One region of the Paenibacillus sp. FSL H8-0260 genome, then DNA from elsewhere that is predicted to be linked to it. Evidence: riboswitches for the same ligand, from Rfam matches in the RefSeq annotation. Region 1 holds a riboswitch; each other region holds the start of a gene.

Region 1 (3,945 bases):
ATTGTCTCAGGGTGCATTTGATTCCATGCTCGCTCTGAGTGAGAGCGGGGACAACTTGTATCGGGTCAGACGGCGGAATATGGAGTCAAGAATTGTGGACAATGTGCTGCACTCTGTCTGGAAGCCATGGACTAATGTGGAGGTTCGGACCTGGATCGTTGCTGGGCTGCCCTGGCATATTCGGATACACCGGATCGAGACCGGACGACCGTTGGACGCCGCAGAGGGCGGCTTCGCGCTTGGTCAGGAAGCGGGGGTGGAACAGCAGATCGGCCTTACAACCGCGGCAGTATCTACAGCATGGGGAATAAGCGGAGTCAAGGGTTTGATCGGCTACGAAAAGGCTGAGCTAATTTGGCCTAATGCCAACACAAACCTGCTTCATCCCCGGACTGTTTTGCCTACACTGACGACTTTCCTTGAGCCTGGAATCCACTGGCTGGCTTCGGCTGTATACGGTGATCCGTCGGGAGATTCTTGCGGCGGTATTATAGAACAATTACCTGAGTCTATTTTGAAGGTTACTTTTGATAAGGACATCATAAAGGTTCTTACGTCTAGTGAAGCGGAATTTATTATCAAAAGAGAGTGAGAATTACCGCTAACAACATTGTGTTAAAAAGACAAGTAATTGAGTAGAGTATGACTGATTTCTCGTATGAAAAATAAATTTCTGTGGTTGTACAATTTCCCCCGTACAGGCACTTCTAGGCGCACGCCCACATACAATAAGGATGACCATGAACCCGTAAGGCAAACAGATCGGTTTCATTGTACAAGTGCGGGAGGTGTCGCCAAGTTGCCTGGATTCTTAAGCACGATTGCGTTGCTGATCAAAGAACTGACGCTGCTGGTATCATACGTAAGGAATAATGCATTTCCACAACCGCTCTCGGAGCAGGAGGAAAGCCGATACTTAGGGATGATGGCTGAGGGAGATGCCAAAGCCCGCAATTTGTTGATTGAGCATAATTTGCGGCTCGTTGCCCATATAGTGAAAAAATTCGATAACACCGGAGAAGACATGGAGGATCTGATCTCCATCGGCACCATCGGCCTGATTAAAGCTATTGAGAGTTATCGTCCGAACAAAGGGACAAAGCTAGCCACTTTTGCTGCCCGTTGTATTGAGAACGAAATCCTGATGCACCTAAGATCCTTGAAGAAAACTCGTAAAGATGTATCTCTGCACGACCCAATTGGGACAGACAAGGAAGGTAATGAAATTACACTCATTGATATCCTCGGTTCGGAAGCGGATGATGTCATTAAAGAAGTAGATCTGAAGATCGAAAAGAGTAAGATTTATCGTAACCTTGATATTCTGGATGACCGGGAAAAAGAAGTTGTCGTTGGGCGGTTTGGATTGGATACAGGTGGAGAAGAGCGGACACAGCGGGAGATTGCTAAGGAGCTTGGAATCAGTCGCAGCTATGTATCGCGGATAGAGAAAAGGGCACTGATGAAGCTGTATCATGAGTTTTATAAGGCTAAGCGGTAGGGTCTTAGAAATAACTAAAGATTCACAATAGATTTTGTTAAAAGCGACTTGCCAACAAGGGGGTTGCTTTTTTTGTTAATTCAAGTAGTTGGGCTAAATGAACATAAAAAAAGCATATTCAGAAATTTAACTGCCCGTCTGCCCATTTATTGCTCAGCTCACACAACACTGATATTTCGCTGCGGACTGATCATAACGCTGTAACAAAATATGAATTATGCAAAATCTCATGTGAAAATAATGTTAAAAAAGTCATTAGAAATATTGATATGAACATTTTTCTTTTCATGGTATATTATTCAAATAAATATTTATGGTGATCACATAGAACTTTCCATGTGACTTAAAAGGGGAATGTTGGTGAAATTCCAACGCGGTCCCGCCACTGTGAACGCACTTAAGAATTACATTGTTAACTTTAAAAACAGTTGATGGTGTAATTCCTAATAAACTGCGAAGTCAGAATACCTGCCATAAATAAATTCAGAGATCCCACGAGGATGGGGGAGGTGTTTTTTGTCATGTCCAAATTTTTTTTTGGTGCTTTACTGTTTATTTTATTAGAGTGATATTGAATCAATTATGTTCATTCTTAATGGATTTCAAAGATTCATAAATACGGAAAATGTTTCGTTGTTAGCTTCAGAGGTGCTGCTGTTGACATGTACTATTAGTGGTTACTGATGTTGTATCACCATCGATAATTCTCCTATATTTATACCGCGGCAAAATAGAATCAGTTGTTAAATAATACTGTACAATTGATTTTATCAGTTGTACATTTTCGTGAGAGCGAATTTATTTGATAGGAGAGAAAAAATATGAAGAAATATAATGCACTTTTGCTTGCCTTATTTCTTTTAATTGCATCTTATAGCCTTATATCTTATGTGAATGCTGATAGTATAAATAAATCAGAAGAGTCATTTGTTGGATTAAAATTGATTCCAGAAGAACAAACAATTGATTTATCAGAAGATTCTCCGTTGAATGTGGAATTTGATCAGGGTATTAGCGAAGGTCAATTCTTTAATTTGATTAATTTAGTGGATATTAATAGTAACAAGTCGATAGATATAACGAAATCGATCGAAGGTCATCAATTAATAATAACCCCGCAAATTGCTTTGGAAAACGCCAAAGAATATATTTTGTATATACCTCCGTACTCCCTTTCAAATATAAATGGAGAAAAATTGAAAGACAATTACATACTTAAATTTAAAGTTGTTAGTGACGAGAGTCATCAACAAGACTCTGTAATAAACTCTACATATCAAAATTTAACGGTAGTTGAATCCACATATGATGATTTTAGTGTGATTAATTCTACTCATGGTAAGCATTTAATGAAATCTATTTTTTTAAGTGAAAGTACTAATGGATTAGTTCCATTTTTAACTCAAAGTGCACAAGTTGGTGGGGAAATATATGCTGGTATAGATAAGAGTGGTTTTATAGGTGCAAATGGAGATTTATGGTTATGGGGAAGTAATGATATGGGACAGTTGGGAGACTTTATAACTCCATCTAGTAATAAACCAATACAGTTAGCTGGCACCGATGTGGTTGCGATGAATAAAGGCATCACTGGTGGTACTTATAGCACATATGCTTTGAAAACTGACGGTACAGTGACGGCTTTTGGATTCAATTATTGGGGGTTTTTGGGTTTGGGTCCTGCTAGAGATCAGACTGATTTTACTGTCTTTCCAACTTCCATTTATGGATTATCAAATGTAAATAATATTAGCAGTAGATTCTATCATACTCTTGCTGTTAAATCGAACGGATCATTATGGGGATGGGGAGATAATCAATATGGGCAAGTAGGAGGGGATAGTTCAGAGTTAATTACAATTCCTGAACAAATCGAAGGAGTAAATGGGATTCCTCTTACGAATATCATAGCTTCAGATGTTGGTGAGACACATTCTATTGCACTTTCTTCAAATGGAAATGTATATGTTTGGGGGGGCAATAATCACGGTCAACTAGGGAATGGAACCCTCGTAGGTAGTAATATTCCACGTTTAATACTAATGAGACCGAATAATGCTCCTCCAATGACAAATATTAAAGCAATTAGTTCAGGAGATAATTTTAACTTGGTATTAAAAGATGATGGGACCGTATGGAGCTGGGGGCAGAATGATAATGGGCAACTCGGTGATGGTTCTACAATAGAACGTCGTTTTCCTGTCCAAGTAAGAGGGGAAAATGGGGTAGGTCTACTAAAAGATATAATCGCTATTAGCGGTGGTGGAAATTATTCTTTAGCATTAAAGTCAGATGGGACTGTTTGGAGTTGGGGAGGAAATAACAAGGGCCAACTTGGAGATGGCACGACTGAAAGAAAACTTGCTCCTACCAAAGTGAAAGCGTCTAATGTATTGAAAATAGATGCAGGGGAATCACATAGTATAGCGCTTACAGAAAATGCG
Region 2 (3,945 bases), 1.0 Mb from region 1:
TCCGGGACATTCTGTAAACGAAAAAAAGCTCACCAGCCGAAGCCAGTGGGCATAATCCCAAGCATTTGGGAGTTCACTCTTTGTTGGAATTACTGAAACCTTACGATGTAACAACTATAGGAGCTTATAACTTCAGGCAATGTACTATCTCCACAACAAGTAAGCTTTCAACAAGATGCAACAGACAACTATACTCATAATGGTTTCCCAATTAATTCTCCCTGTTCAAAAAGCATCTCAATCTGGTGAAATACTAATAACATTCAGTAGATTGGAGGTTTACCATGACAGAAATTGATGAGAGAAAATGGGGGCAGCAGGATCCTATCAAAGAACCACAAGATCGTTATGAACAGTTTTTAAAAGTTGTATCACTAACCTTTGTGAGTGTCACATTCACTATTATTTTCACTGAGATAAAAATGGGCAACTTTCCCCTTAAGCTCATTTTCTTTATTATTGGACAATTCCTCATTTATGGATATGTGATGAAGAATCTGTCCAAGACCTCAGAAAAATTCAAAAATTCCTGCAAGAAATTAAAAATAAAGCTACCCATTCTCTACATTTTATATTTCTTGTTTCTCTTCTATATTGGGCAACCATATTTATAAAATTACTCTGTGCAAAAAAGTGACCCCACCAACTTCCGGCAGGGTCTAGATCTATATTATAAGGGGGTTATGTAATTACTATAATCCTCTTAGCTTAAATAAGTATGAAGCCCGTCTAAAGATTTGCTGAATTTTTATTATTTTTATCGAAACCGATCAAACAAGGTAACGTATCAATCTTAATTTCCAAATTACTACATATACAAAATGGAGGTGTGTATAAAGATGAAAATATTCAGTCTATTGCTTGTAGCATTGTCTTCCATTGGAGTAGTTGCCACATTCGGATTTTCAACATTCAGCTTCATCACAGGAATTATAGGAGGGCTTATTGCAGCATTTGCAATTTCAGGTTACTTGCAGTCTGTCAGAAGTGATTACCCCAATGAGAGCTATGTGAATAAGCAAGTTAAGTATCAATCGAACTATAATACTTGGTAACAAAAGCCCCACCTTAAACTGGTGGGGTTTTTCATATTCCCAAACACTTGTAAAATCACTTTGTAATATTAATGGTAGAAGAAACAAAAAAGCGCGACTCTCCAAATTTCAAGAATCCGCGCCACGTATGGTTTTTTGGGATGCTGGTGAAGGGAATTGAACCCCCGGCCTACGCATTACGAGTGCGTTGCTCTACCCCTGAGCTACACCAGCTTAACGCTGTTTTTCTGCCAAACAAAAAATATTATACAACTTTCAGCCAGAAACGCAAGCCTATTTCTCCCTGTTTTCCGCCCTCCTAAACTGCTAATCCACCTGTAGCTTACGCTCCACAGACTCTAACTTTCCACGGCTAGTAGAGGGTTTATCGCGGCGGTCGTCTATTTTAAGTGAGGTAGAGACACGTTCTGCACCTGCGGCAAAAGGAGACTCATGCAAAGCTTCTACCGCGGCAAAAATGCGTTGCAGAGGCCCTTCGATGATCGTACCCATAGACGTAAGTTCATAAGTAATCCCTTCTACTGTCTTCAGCACCCGCTGCATATCCGCAACATAGCTGCTAAGACTGGTACTGCCTGTTCCAATTGGAATAACTGTAACTTCAGCAATAGGCATGAGAATACCTCCTCGAAATTTTATAGTAGCTGTCTCCTTCCATTGTAACAATTCCACCGCTCTGTCACAAACTAAGCAAGATTATCCTCCCTTATCTCTTCTATTTCTTCTGATTACTTCAAAATATGACTTTGGGCTAAGAGTATTTTCTCATGAGCAAATTCTAGGGTCATCTGCACTATATTTATGGACTCTTTGTGGCATCTTTTCGGACAATTTATGAATCATTTCGCATCTCCCTGTGGATCAATTGTGGATTACTTATGGACAGCCTGTGGATCATTTGTGGAGTACTTTTAAAGAACCCGCTCCCCGCGCGGGTTTTCTAAAAAACTGTTTACAAACACAACATCTTGGGTTATTTTTATCTAACGACAACAAAATATAGTGGAGACAGGCGCTTTGATCCTTAACCGGATTTAGAGCTTAATAGGGAAGCGCGGTGAGAATCCGCTGCGGTCCCGCCACTGTAACCGGATGGCCTTCTTAAGCTTCTGGGAAGCTTGAGAATCCACATCTCCCGGCAGATGCCACTGAGGGTTAGGAACACCCTTGGGAAGGCGCCGAGAGATCCCACGGAAGCCAGGAGACCTACCTGTTTCGACGACACCAACTATTGATGCCTGCGAGGAACAGGGATGGTGTCCGCATGCGGTCATCTACGTAGAGACCTCTGCAAATATCCGTGTGGATATTTACATAACGCATCGGGCATTTTCTGCCATCCTCGGGTAGGGGATGCTTTTTTTATGTAATCTGAACAAATATACGACTGCTTATAGCAGTCCAACTTCTTATGGATATATGGATTTGATGATAGATGTTTTTCTTTTATACTGAGAGGAGAGCTGTACAATGACGTTGTTGGAGAGACAATTTAATGGAGTAGAAAATGCACGGGAAGTTCTTTTAGAAGAGCTCATTGATTTAGGCCGGGATATTATCGACAGTCGGGATATGGACCTATTGCGCGAGAATGCCAATTTGAATGGAGAGAGTTTCTCCGGTAAAATGAGCAAGTTCGGCAGTGAATATTCAAAATGGTACGCCCGCAATTTTACGATGCCGCCACAGCTAGTGCAGGCTATTGATGACAATGTCGTCTACGTGCATGATCTGGATCAATACGCGATTGGAACGACGAACTGTATTTTTATCCCGTTTGATAAACTTCTCCGTGAAGGTTTCAATACCGGCAACGGCAGCGTTCGTCCTCCGAACTCAATAATGACAGCTATGTCTCTGGTAGCGATTATTTTCCAATCCCAGCAAAATGCTCAATATGGTGGTGTATCCGCCAATAAACTCGACTATGATCTGGCACCTTATGTAACCAAATCCTTCGCCAAGCTGTTCCGCAAGGGTCTGGATTATTTTGAAGAAGGACAAGCTGATGAATCTTTGGGCGAGATTACGATGAGCCGGACCGATCTGGCGGAGTTATATCCAAGAGCGTTCCGTTTTGCACTAAAGGAAACCGAAATCGAAACTCTGCAAGCGGCTGAAAGTATGGTACATAATCTGAATACCATGTCCAGCCGATCCGGTGGACAAATACCGTTTACCAGCATCAACTACGGTACTTGTACTTCACCAGAAGGTCAGCTTGTGATCAGTTCTCTGCTAACCGCAACTATGAACGGACTTGGCAGCGGAGAAACACCAGTGTTCCCGATTCAAATCTTCAAATGCAAGCAAGGAATCAATCAACAGCAAGGCGATCCTAACTATGAACTGTTCCTAAAAGCAGCTGAATGTTCTGCGCGCAGACTATATCCAAACTTCGCTAATCTGGACGCTCCGCTCAACTTGCAGTATTATGATTCAAGTGATCCTGATACGGAGTTCGCTACAATGGGCTGCCGAACCCGAGTGCTCGGTGACCGTTTTGGGCGTAATCATTGCTCTGGGAAGGGCAACCTTTCCTTTAATACACTAAATCTGGTTCGGCTAGGTCTGGCACACGGCACAGTAACAGGCAGACGTACCGTCGCAGACGAAGCTGGCTTCTATGAAGATCTAAATCATTATATGGATATTGCGCTGGAAGGACTTCTCCATCGCTTCCACATCCAAACCGCACAAAAAGCTAAAGCTTCCGATTTCATGATGCGAGAAGGCGTCTGGGAAGGCGGCGAACATCTTGCACCCGATGACACTGTAGGCGATCTGCTGAAGCATGGCAGTCTGTCTCTTGGCTTCATCGGTATGGCGGAATGTATGAAAGCTATGTACGGCAAACACCATGGCGAGGATATGGAAGTTCATGCCAAGG
Region 3 (3,945 bases), 3.4 Mb from region 1:
GGATGTCATACACTCCAAGACCGATTCCTTTATCATAGGCCTGCTCCTCAAAGCTGATAATCAGCTCCCCATGGCTACGTGAAGTCTCAATGGAGATTACATCAGCATCCATAGCCGATATGGAATCGATCATGTCATTGAATTCGCTATAGCACATATGCGTATGAATTTGTGTCGTAGCCTTCACATGGTTCGTAGCAACGCGGAACGACTTCACTGCCCAGTTCAGGTAATGCTCACGGTCTTCTGCCTTAAGCGGAAGTCCTTCACGTATAGCCGGCTCATCCACTTGAATCATTTCGATGCCTGCATCTTCCAACGCTTTTACTTCATGGCGAAGGGCAAGAGCAATTTGATTGGCTACCTCTTCCCGGCTGAGATCATCACGTACAAATGACCAATTGAGGATAGTTACAGGACCCGTCAACATTCCTTTAACCGGAAGCTTCGTCAACGATTGTGCATAGACACTTTCTTTAACAGTCATAGGCTGTATAAATGCAACATCCGCGTAGATCACCGGTGGCTTAACGCAACGGGAACCGTAGGATTGAACCCAGCCATTACTAGTAAACAAGTATCCGTCCAGCTTTTCTCCGAAAAACTCCACCATATCTGTACGCTCGAACTCACCGTGGACCAGAACATCCAAACCTAGCTTTTCTTGGAAGGTAATTGCATCCGCGATCTGCTCACGAACAAATCCATCATAACGCTCCTGATTCCAGACCCCTTTACGCCATTTCAATCTCGCCTGACGCACTTCTACTGTCTGCGGGAAGCTACCAATTGTAGTGGTTGGCAGAAGTGGAAGCTGCCATTTCTCTTGCTGCACCTTTAAGCGTTCAGCAAAAGGCAAACTGCGTTGGTCAGGCAAAGCTGCAAGTGCAAGCACTTGCTCCGCCACATCCTTACGGCCACGCTCAGGTAGTGCACGGAATGCTGCAATAGCTTCACGACTAGCGGCCAGCGCTGCTTTAGAAGCTTCTCCTTTATCTGCGAGGGCTGCTCCGAGCAGACTAAGCTCTGCAAGCTTCTCATCGGCAAACGCTAACGCATTCTTAACAGTCGCCTTCAGCTTCACCTCACCTTGAACGGTGACTGGGACATGCAGCAGACTGCAAGAAGGCTGAAGAATAAGACGATCAAGCGGCACATGAACGCTGAGCTTTTCTACCAGTTGCAGCTTAGCGTCTAAATCGGAACGCCAGATGTTCCGTCCATCAATAATTCCGGCACCCAGCCATTTGTCCTTCGGCCAACCAAGACGTTCGATAGAAGCCAGATTCGCTCCACCATCGTGCACAAAGTCAAGACCCAAGCCTTGAACAGGCAACTCTAGAAGTGCCTCCAACGGTTCAGCAGCTTCGAAATACGTCTGTAAAATAATATTCAAGCCCGGCACGGAGCCGGCAATTTCTGTGTATATCGAGTTAAGCAGTGTTAATTCTTCTTTACTTATGCCTGTAACAATCGCTGGCTCATCGATTTGTACCCAGCTTACCCCTTCTTGCTTCAGTTCCTGTAGCAGTTGAACATAGACTGGAACAAAACGTGCAGCAATCTTGGCGATATCTGCCGCTGCGTAACCTTTGGACAGCTTAAGGAAGGTATACAGACCTAAAAGTACCGGTTTACCTTCAATCCCTGCCTGCGATTTAGCAAAACGATAAGCCGCTAGAGGTTTATTTTCAGTCAGGCGTGGTGTTTGTGTGCCGATCTCTGGAACGATATAGTGATAGTTCGTATTGAACCATTTGGTCATCTCACAGGCAGTAGCTTCAGCATTACCACGGGCCATTGCAAAATAAAGATCAATCCCGATGTCGCCGCCATCATACGTGTACCGTGGAGGTACAATTCCAAACATAACAGCCGTATCCAACACATGGTCATAAAAAGTAAAATCATTCACCGGAATAAGCTCAATTCCTGCCTCTTGCTGGGTCTTCAAATGCTGCAGCTGAATTGCTGCCATTTCGGAGCGGAATTGCTCTTCATTTATTTTCCCCTGCCAGTAGGCTTCCAGTGTCTTTTTCCACTCGCGGTTCTTTCCGATTCTCGGATATCCAAGATTACTTACTTTTACTTTATTCGTCATCTCGATACACTCCCTCTTCCATCTCTTATTTCAAACTCCAAAGCTACTTGCTTTCCTATAAAAAAGAGCGCCCTTCCCTAAAAAAGTCAAAGGGAAAGACGCCCATGATATACCCATGGTTAACGTCTAACACCTCCCTATCTTCCGTAGGTGAAGCAGTGCTGTTGAAACAGGCAGGTCTCCTGGCTAGCGGCGTCAACATCTTGAGCAGTCTTCCCAGCAGTAGTAAATTGCCAGTGACCTCTGTTGCTCGAGATTCTTCCGTTACAGTGGCGGGACCGCATCGGCTTCGAACCGAATTTCCCTATTAAGCCTACCGAATTACTATTTTCCGGTCAGCACCTGTCTCCGATATCATTCATCATTTGAGTGTCTTAATCTGATGTCATCATACGTGAAAGCCCCAGCAATCTGCAATAGATTACTGGGGCTTCTGTTATATCGATTCCTTATAACGGACTTAGAAAAATACGAAATATACTACAGCAGCAAGAATTATACGGTATATAGCAAACGGTAAGAGCTTGATACGATTGATCAGTTTTAAGAAGAAACGCATCGATAACAGCGCAAATAGGAAGGCACTAATAAAGCCTGCAATAAAAAACGGCAACGCGTCCATGGTGAAATATTGCCAGTTTTTCATCAGTGACAACAGACTGGCACCTGCCATGATGGGTACTGCCATAATAAAAGTAAAATCAGCAGCGGCACGATGGCTCATCCCGAGGAGTACTCCACCAGAAATCGTCGAGCCCGAGCGTGAAAATCCAGGCCATAACGAAAAACACTGTACAAGACCTACACCAAGTGCCTGTTTGTATGTAATCTGATCTACACTCTCAGTTCTGATCTTCTTCGGCCCAAACAGATCGGCAATAATCATTAATACAGCCCCAATCACTAGACCAATTAACACTGTTGAGGTAGAGAATAAATGCTCATCAATATAATCATTAAACAGAACACCTAACACACCTGCAGGCACTAACCCTACCAGAACCTGAGTCAGCTTGAGGTGCCCGCCCTGCTCCAACTGCGGTAGCTCCTCTGTTACAGGATCCAACTGCTTACGGCTGAAACGCTTTAAGCCTAACAAATCAATGAACCGATTTCTAAAAATCACAACAACCGCTAATATTGAACCCAGTTGAATAACTACTTTGAAGGTATTTGCCGTATATTGTCCAAATAACTCCTGAGATTTCAGCCACATATCATCAACAATAATCATATGACCCGTGGAGGATACTGGAGCAAATTCGGTTAAACCTTCAACAAGCCCCAAAATAATGGCTTTAATAATCGTTAATAGCTCCATGTGTTTCCCTCCTTTTTAATAGTCATTTCTATTATCAGTCCACTACCCGCTTAGCCCTCAGTGTTCATTCTCCGGCTGCGTTTGCGGAAGTACAGAAACCCAAGAATAACTAATCCGCCAGCAATTAGTACATAGACTACATTGGAGTACACATCCATGTACATGGCAATGTCTTCCCAGGATTCGCCCAATGCCGCGCCAATAAGCACAAGCAGCAAATTCCATCCCAATGTGCCAATCGTTGTGAAGATCATAAATACTCCAAATTTCATGCCCGACATTCCCGCCGGAATCGAAATCAGACTGCGGACCAGCGGAACCATCCGACAAAACAATACAGTCCAATAGCCATATTTATCAAACCAGGCGTCAGCCTTGTGGATATCTTTTTTACTGACCCTAATTAGGCTACCCCAGCGTTCAACCAGTTTCTCTAACCGGCTCACATCCAATAATCGGCCAATATAATAGAGAATTACTGCACCCAGTAGTGATCCAGCCGTGGCAGCAATGATTACACCAG
Region 4 (3,945 bases), 680 kb from region 1:
GTTGCTATGATTGAGCAGACGATCATAGGACACAAGTGCATACGTACCTTGGTCCGTTGCCATATTGTCTACTTTGCCTGTGAGGATATGCTTAAATCCACCCTCAGGTGCAGCAAAGCTAAGTAATGCATCAATAAGCGAATTTCCACTTTTAACAAATCTAGCGTCAGTGTGCGGATCTACACCTACACCAGTTAAGGCTACAATTACCTGCGAGATACTCTCGCTGCTAGTGCTTCCCCAGCTTGTAAATCCGCCTTGATTGTTTTGGTTATCGGACAGCCATTGGATGGCCCGATCCACGGCAGCTTTTACATCATCACGGGTTGCATAATAAGGTGCAAGAGCTTGCATCGCCATCGCAGTCATATCGACATCGGCTTTGGTTACGCCTAATGCCCAGCCACCAGCTTCTGCTGTACCTTTTTTAACCTCTTTATCTAAAATGTACTGAACTAGTTTTTCTCTTGTGGTCTGTTCTGTAACTCCATCAACTACAGGGATCTCATAGTTATGGCTATCTAACGCGATCAGAGCAAAAATCGGACCATTATTGCCTTGCTTTTGGATATATTGATAATCAGCGAGTGCTTTTCTCAGATCATATCCCGCAACATTTGTGATATCTTTTCCGATAGAGGTAAGTCCTAGAATCGCTCTGGAATTCTCTGTGCTTTTATTGGCGTCGAGTTTTCCATCCTCTTTAATGATTGATGCTATTTTCGTAGCTACATTATTGTAATAGAGATCATAATAACCGTTAGGTACTGTATAGTTCGCCCGTGCCAGAGAAAGGATCGACCATTCTCCGCTGCCTGTTCCAAACGTTGGATTCTTTACAGTATTTAAAATATAAGCAAGGTTTTTATCTAACTGTTGTTTGACGGCAACTGTAGTTTCCAGTTTGTAAGTAACCTGATAAGTTACATTTGTTTTGTTTCCAGCTCCGTCAAGAGCCGTTACAGTAATTGCATTACTGCCTGAATTCAGAGTAGCTTTGTACTCCCCATTTGCAGGTGATAAAGTAACTCCATTCAGCTTCACTTCTGGAGTAATGTCATAATATACATTGTCTGTGACAGCTACTTTGAAGCTTATTTCTTTATTGGATACTTCCTGTTTATCTTGTATGCCACTTACTGTAATAACAGGGGGTTCAATGTCTAATGCATTATTAAGACCGACAAGCGCATGATCTACACTTATTTGAGAGCTTGCCATGTTTTCGAGCACGGAATAGGCTTCATAAACTGCCGATTGCACTACTGGTCTGTCCAAAATAGTTTCTTTATTAGGGGCACTATTAATCTCGGCGATTTCCGCAGTTAAAGCATCCTTATTGGCAAGTTGAACTGGGATTTCCCCCCAGCCGCCAAGATCAGAACCATAGCCATAAGTGGTGAACTGAGTTCGAATGATGTCACCGTCTTGAGGCTTATAATCGGTCATCCCAAACGGAGGAAACACATTATTTACTGCATACATCCAACCCGACATGGAGGTGTAGTCAAACTGACTTAACCAATCTGGGTCTGCTTTAGTGCCGACTGTATTCCCATCGGCTGAAATCATATCTAAAATATATTGTGGAATATTGACTTCACTTCTGCCACTATCTTTAACTTCTGATAAATAAAAACCACTATCTATATTTCCTAAATATCTATAATTCCCATCACCTAGCGCACGTGTTATTAAAGATGCGCCATTATCGCCTTCATAAATCGGAACTTTAATAGGTTCGTTAATATACCCTTGGCCTAAGGTGAATTTCTCTACGGATACAGATACATACCCTTTAAGGGTAGAGCTTGCTCCATCTGCTTGAGCCGGGATTACACTTGTAGAGAATGTCGTAATAAATACAGCTACAATAAGTAACCACGCTAAAAACTTATTTTTCTTCATTTTTCCATAACCCTTCCCTTCATACCTATGATAAAAAACAGAATAAACTTTCTCATAACCACAAAAAAACCACTCAACATAAACGTCAAGAGGTTAAGATAGTGAACCACAATAATAGCTGGCAAACACTATTCAAGCACCTCTCTATCGATCGTAGAGTTTGATGGTGTAACAGAAAAAGGCAGATATTCTGGCTCAAGTATCATCACCCTTGCTGCCTTCCCAGTTTCCCAGTGGCATTTTGCAAGGACTCCTCTTTCACAGCGGCGGGACCGCGCGGGATTCACACCCGCTTTCCATTTAACCAATCTATGATTGTACTTCCGCAACATTCATAGTTGGCACCTATTCCTAATTTTAAATTTTCATGCTTCATCATATCTAATATATATGTTTTTGTCATGTTATATTTCTTTTTTGTATAACGGGCAGCTAGAGATAATCCTATTTAATAACCAATTTCTACGAGTAGGGTTATTCAAATAATTTCTTTATCCAACTGTGGGGTAAATTAATTTAAATCACTAATTCTTATATGAATTTACCACAAATTAGTAAGGTACTCGCTAAGTGTATTCTATGTTAGGGTATATTCAGAAAGCGTTTACAAAATAAAACTGGAGGTGTTTGTGTTCATCTAACCACCAAGTACAGCGTCAAAGCCAGGTCCAAGCATCCTAAATTTATCTCACAAAGGAGAATTCAATGACTACGCGAATCCAGAAATCCTTCTTATCATTGACACTTGTCACCGCTCTTCTGCTCTCTCTGTTCTCATCCATGGCCGCAGCTGCAACTAAGGACGAGCAACAAGCTAAGGCAGCGCCAAAGAGTAATATCCAATCCTATGTAGACGAAATGCAGCCCGGATGGAACCTTGGCAATACTTTAGATGCTACAGGTGAGGATGAAACCTCCTGGGGCAATCCACGTGTGACCCAAGATCTTATTAAAAAGATCGCCGCTCAAGGCTATAAAAGCATTCGGATTCCTGTGACCTGGGATACTCACATGGGTGCGGCACCAGACTATACCCTAGAAAAGGCCTACCTCGACCGCGTGGAAGAAGTTGTCGGCTGGGCACTGGACGCCAAGCTTTATGTCATGATTAATGTCCATCATGATTCCTGGCTATGGGTAAGCCATATGGAAGAAAAACACGATGAAACGCTGGCACGTTATAATGCAGCCTGGACTCAAATTGCCGATCGCTTCAAGGACAAATCCGATAAGCTGATGTTCGAGAGCATAAATGAACCTCGATTCACCGATGGTGGAAGCACAGACGAAGCAAAAATGGAGCAAATGCTTACTGAACTTAATAACTCTTTCTATCAAATCGTGCGCAAATCCGGTGGGAAAAACGACCTCCGCCCACTTGTATTACCTTCATTAGAGTCTTCACCTACGCAAACAAGAATGGATCATCTCTATAAGACGATTACGGCTCTGAACGATCCAAATATTATTGCGACCGTTCACTTCTATGGCTTCTGGCCTTTTAGTGTGAACATTGCCGGCTACACCACGTTTGAAAAAGATACAAAAAACGATATCACTCAAACTTTTGATAACGTTTACAATACATTTGTAGCTAAAGGCATCCCTGTCATCGTCGGTGAATTTGGTTTACTCGGGTTCGATAAAGACACGGGTGTGATTGAACAGGGCGAGAAGCTTAAATTCTTTGAGTATCTGACTTATTATTTGAAAGAAAAGAAAATGACTTCCATGCTCTGGGATAACGGGCAGCATTTCAACCGTAAAACTTATAAGTGGTCTGATCCTGAACTCCACAATGTATTAATGTCTGGTCTGAAGGAGCGTTCCTCCAGCACCGAAAGCGATTTGGTCTACCTAAAAAAAGGTGCACAAATCAAAGATACCAAGGTTAAGCTAAACCTGAACGGCAATAAGCTGACCACCATTAGTGCCAACGGAAAGTATCTGACCAAAGGTAAAGATTACACCTTAAATGGTGAGGAGCTCACCCTCAAAGCCAGCCAACTCAAAAAGCTCACAGCTTCCCAAAAATAC

What was found. Region 1 has a riboswitch for cobalamin ahead of MHI51_RS07055 (Ig-like domain-containing protein). Riboswitches for the same ligand answer to the same signal wherever they lie in the genome.
Region 2: it holds a riboswitch for cobalamin, as region 1 does, so the genes downstream of both, MHI51_RS02565 (anaerobic ribonucleoside triphosphate reductase) here and MHI51_RS07055 (Ig-like domain-containing protein) in region 1, are expected to answer to the same signal.
Region 3: it holds a riboswitch for cobalamin, as region 1 does, so the genes downstream of both, metE (5-methyltetrahydropteroyltriglutamate--homocysteine S-methyltransferase) here and MHI51_RS07055 (Ig-like domain-containing protein) in region 1, are expected to answer to the same signal.
Region 4: it holds a riboswitch for cobalamin, as region 1 does, so the genes downstream of both, MHI51_RS04090 (S-layer homology domain-containing protein) here and MHI51_RS07055 (Ig-like domain-containing protein) in region 1, are expected to answer to the same signal.

Annotation. Positions count from the first base shown of each region.
Region 1 is NZ_CP150298.1:1,618,447-1,622,391, forward strand. It holds gene MHI51_RS07045 (DUF2264 domain-containing protein) at 1-592, shown strand, start outside; gene sigK (RNA polymerase sporulation sigma factor SigK) at 800-1,501, shown strand; cobalamin riboswitch at 1,799-1,992, shown strand; gene MHI51_RS07055 (Ig-like domain-containing protein) at 2,323-3,945, shown strand, end outside.
Region 2 is NZ_CP150298.1:585,465-589,409, reverse strand. It holds gene MHI51_RS02585 (hypothetical protein) at 285-614, shown strand; gene MHI51_RS02580 (hypothetical protein) at 840-1,055, shown strand; tRNA gene MHI51_RS02575 (tRNA-Thr) at 1,197-1,268, opposite strand; gene MHI51_RS02570 (MTH1187 family thiamine-binding protein) at 1,362-1,670, opposite strand; cobalamin riboswitch at 2,049-2,284, shown strand; gene MHI51_RS02565 (anaerobic ribonucleoside triphosphate reductase) at 2,526-3,945, shown strand, end outside.
Region 3 is NZ_CP150298.1:4,998,079-5,002,023, forward strand. It holds gene metE (5-methyltetrahydropteroyltriglutamate--homocysteine S-methyltransferase) at 1-2,101, opposite strand, end outside; cobalamin riboswitch at 2,256-2,462, opposite strand; gene MHI51_RS22325 (undecaprenyl-diphosphate phosphatase) at 2,562-3,422, opposite strand; gene MHI51_RS22330 (DedA family protein) at 3,473-3,945, opposite strand, start outside.
Region 4 is NZ_CP150298.1:943,075-947,019, reverse strand. It holds gene MHI51_RS04090 (S-layer homology domain-containing protein) at 1-1,908, opposite strand, end outside; cobalamin riboswitch at 2,071-2,272, opposite strand; gene MHI51_RS04085 (cellulase family glycosylhydrolase) at 2,614-3,945, shown strand, end outside.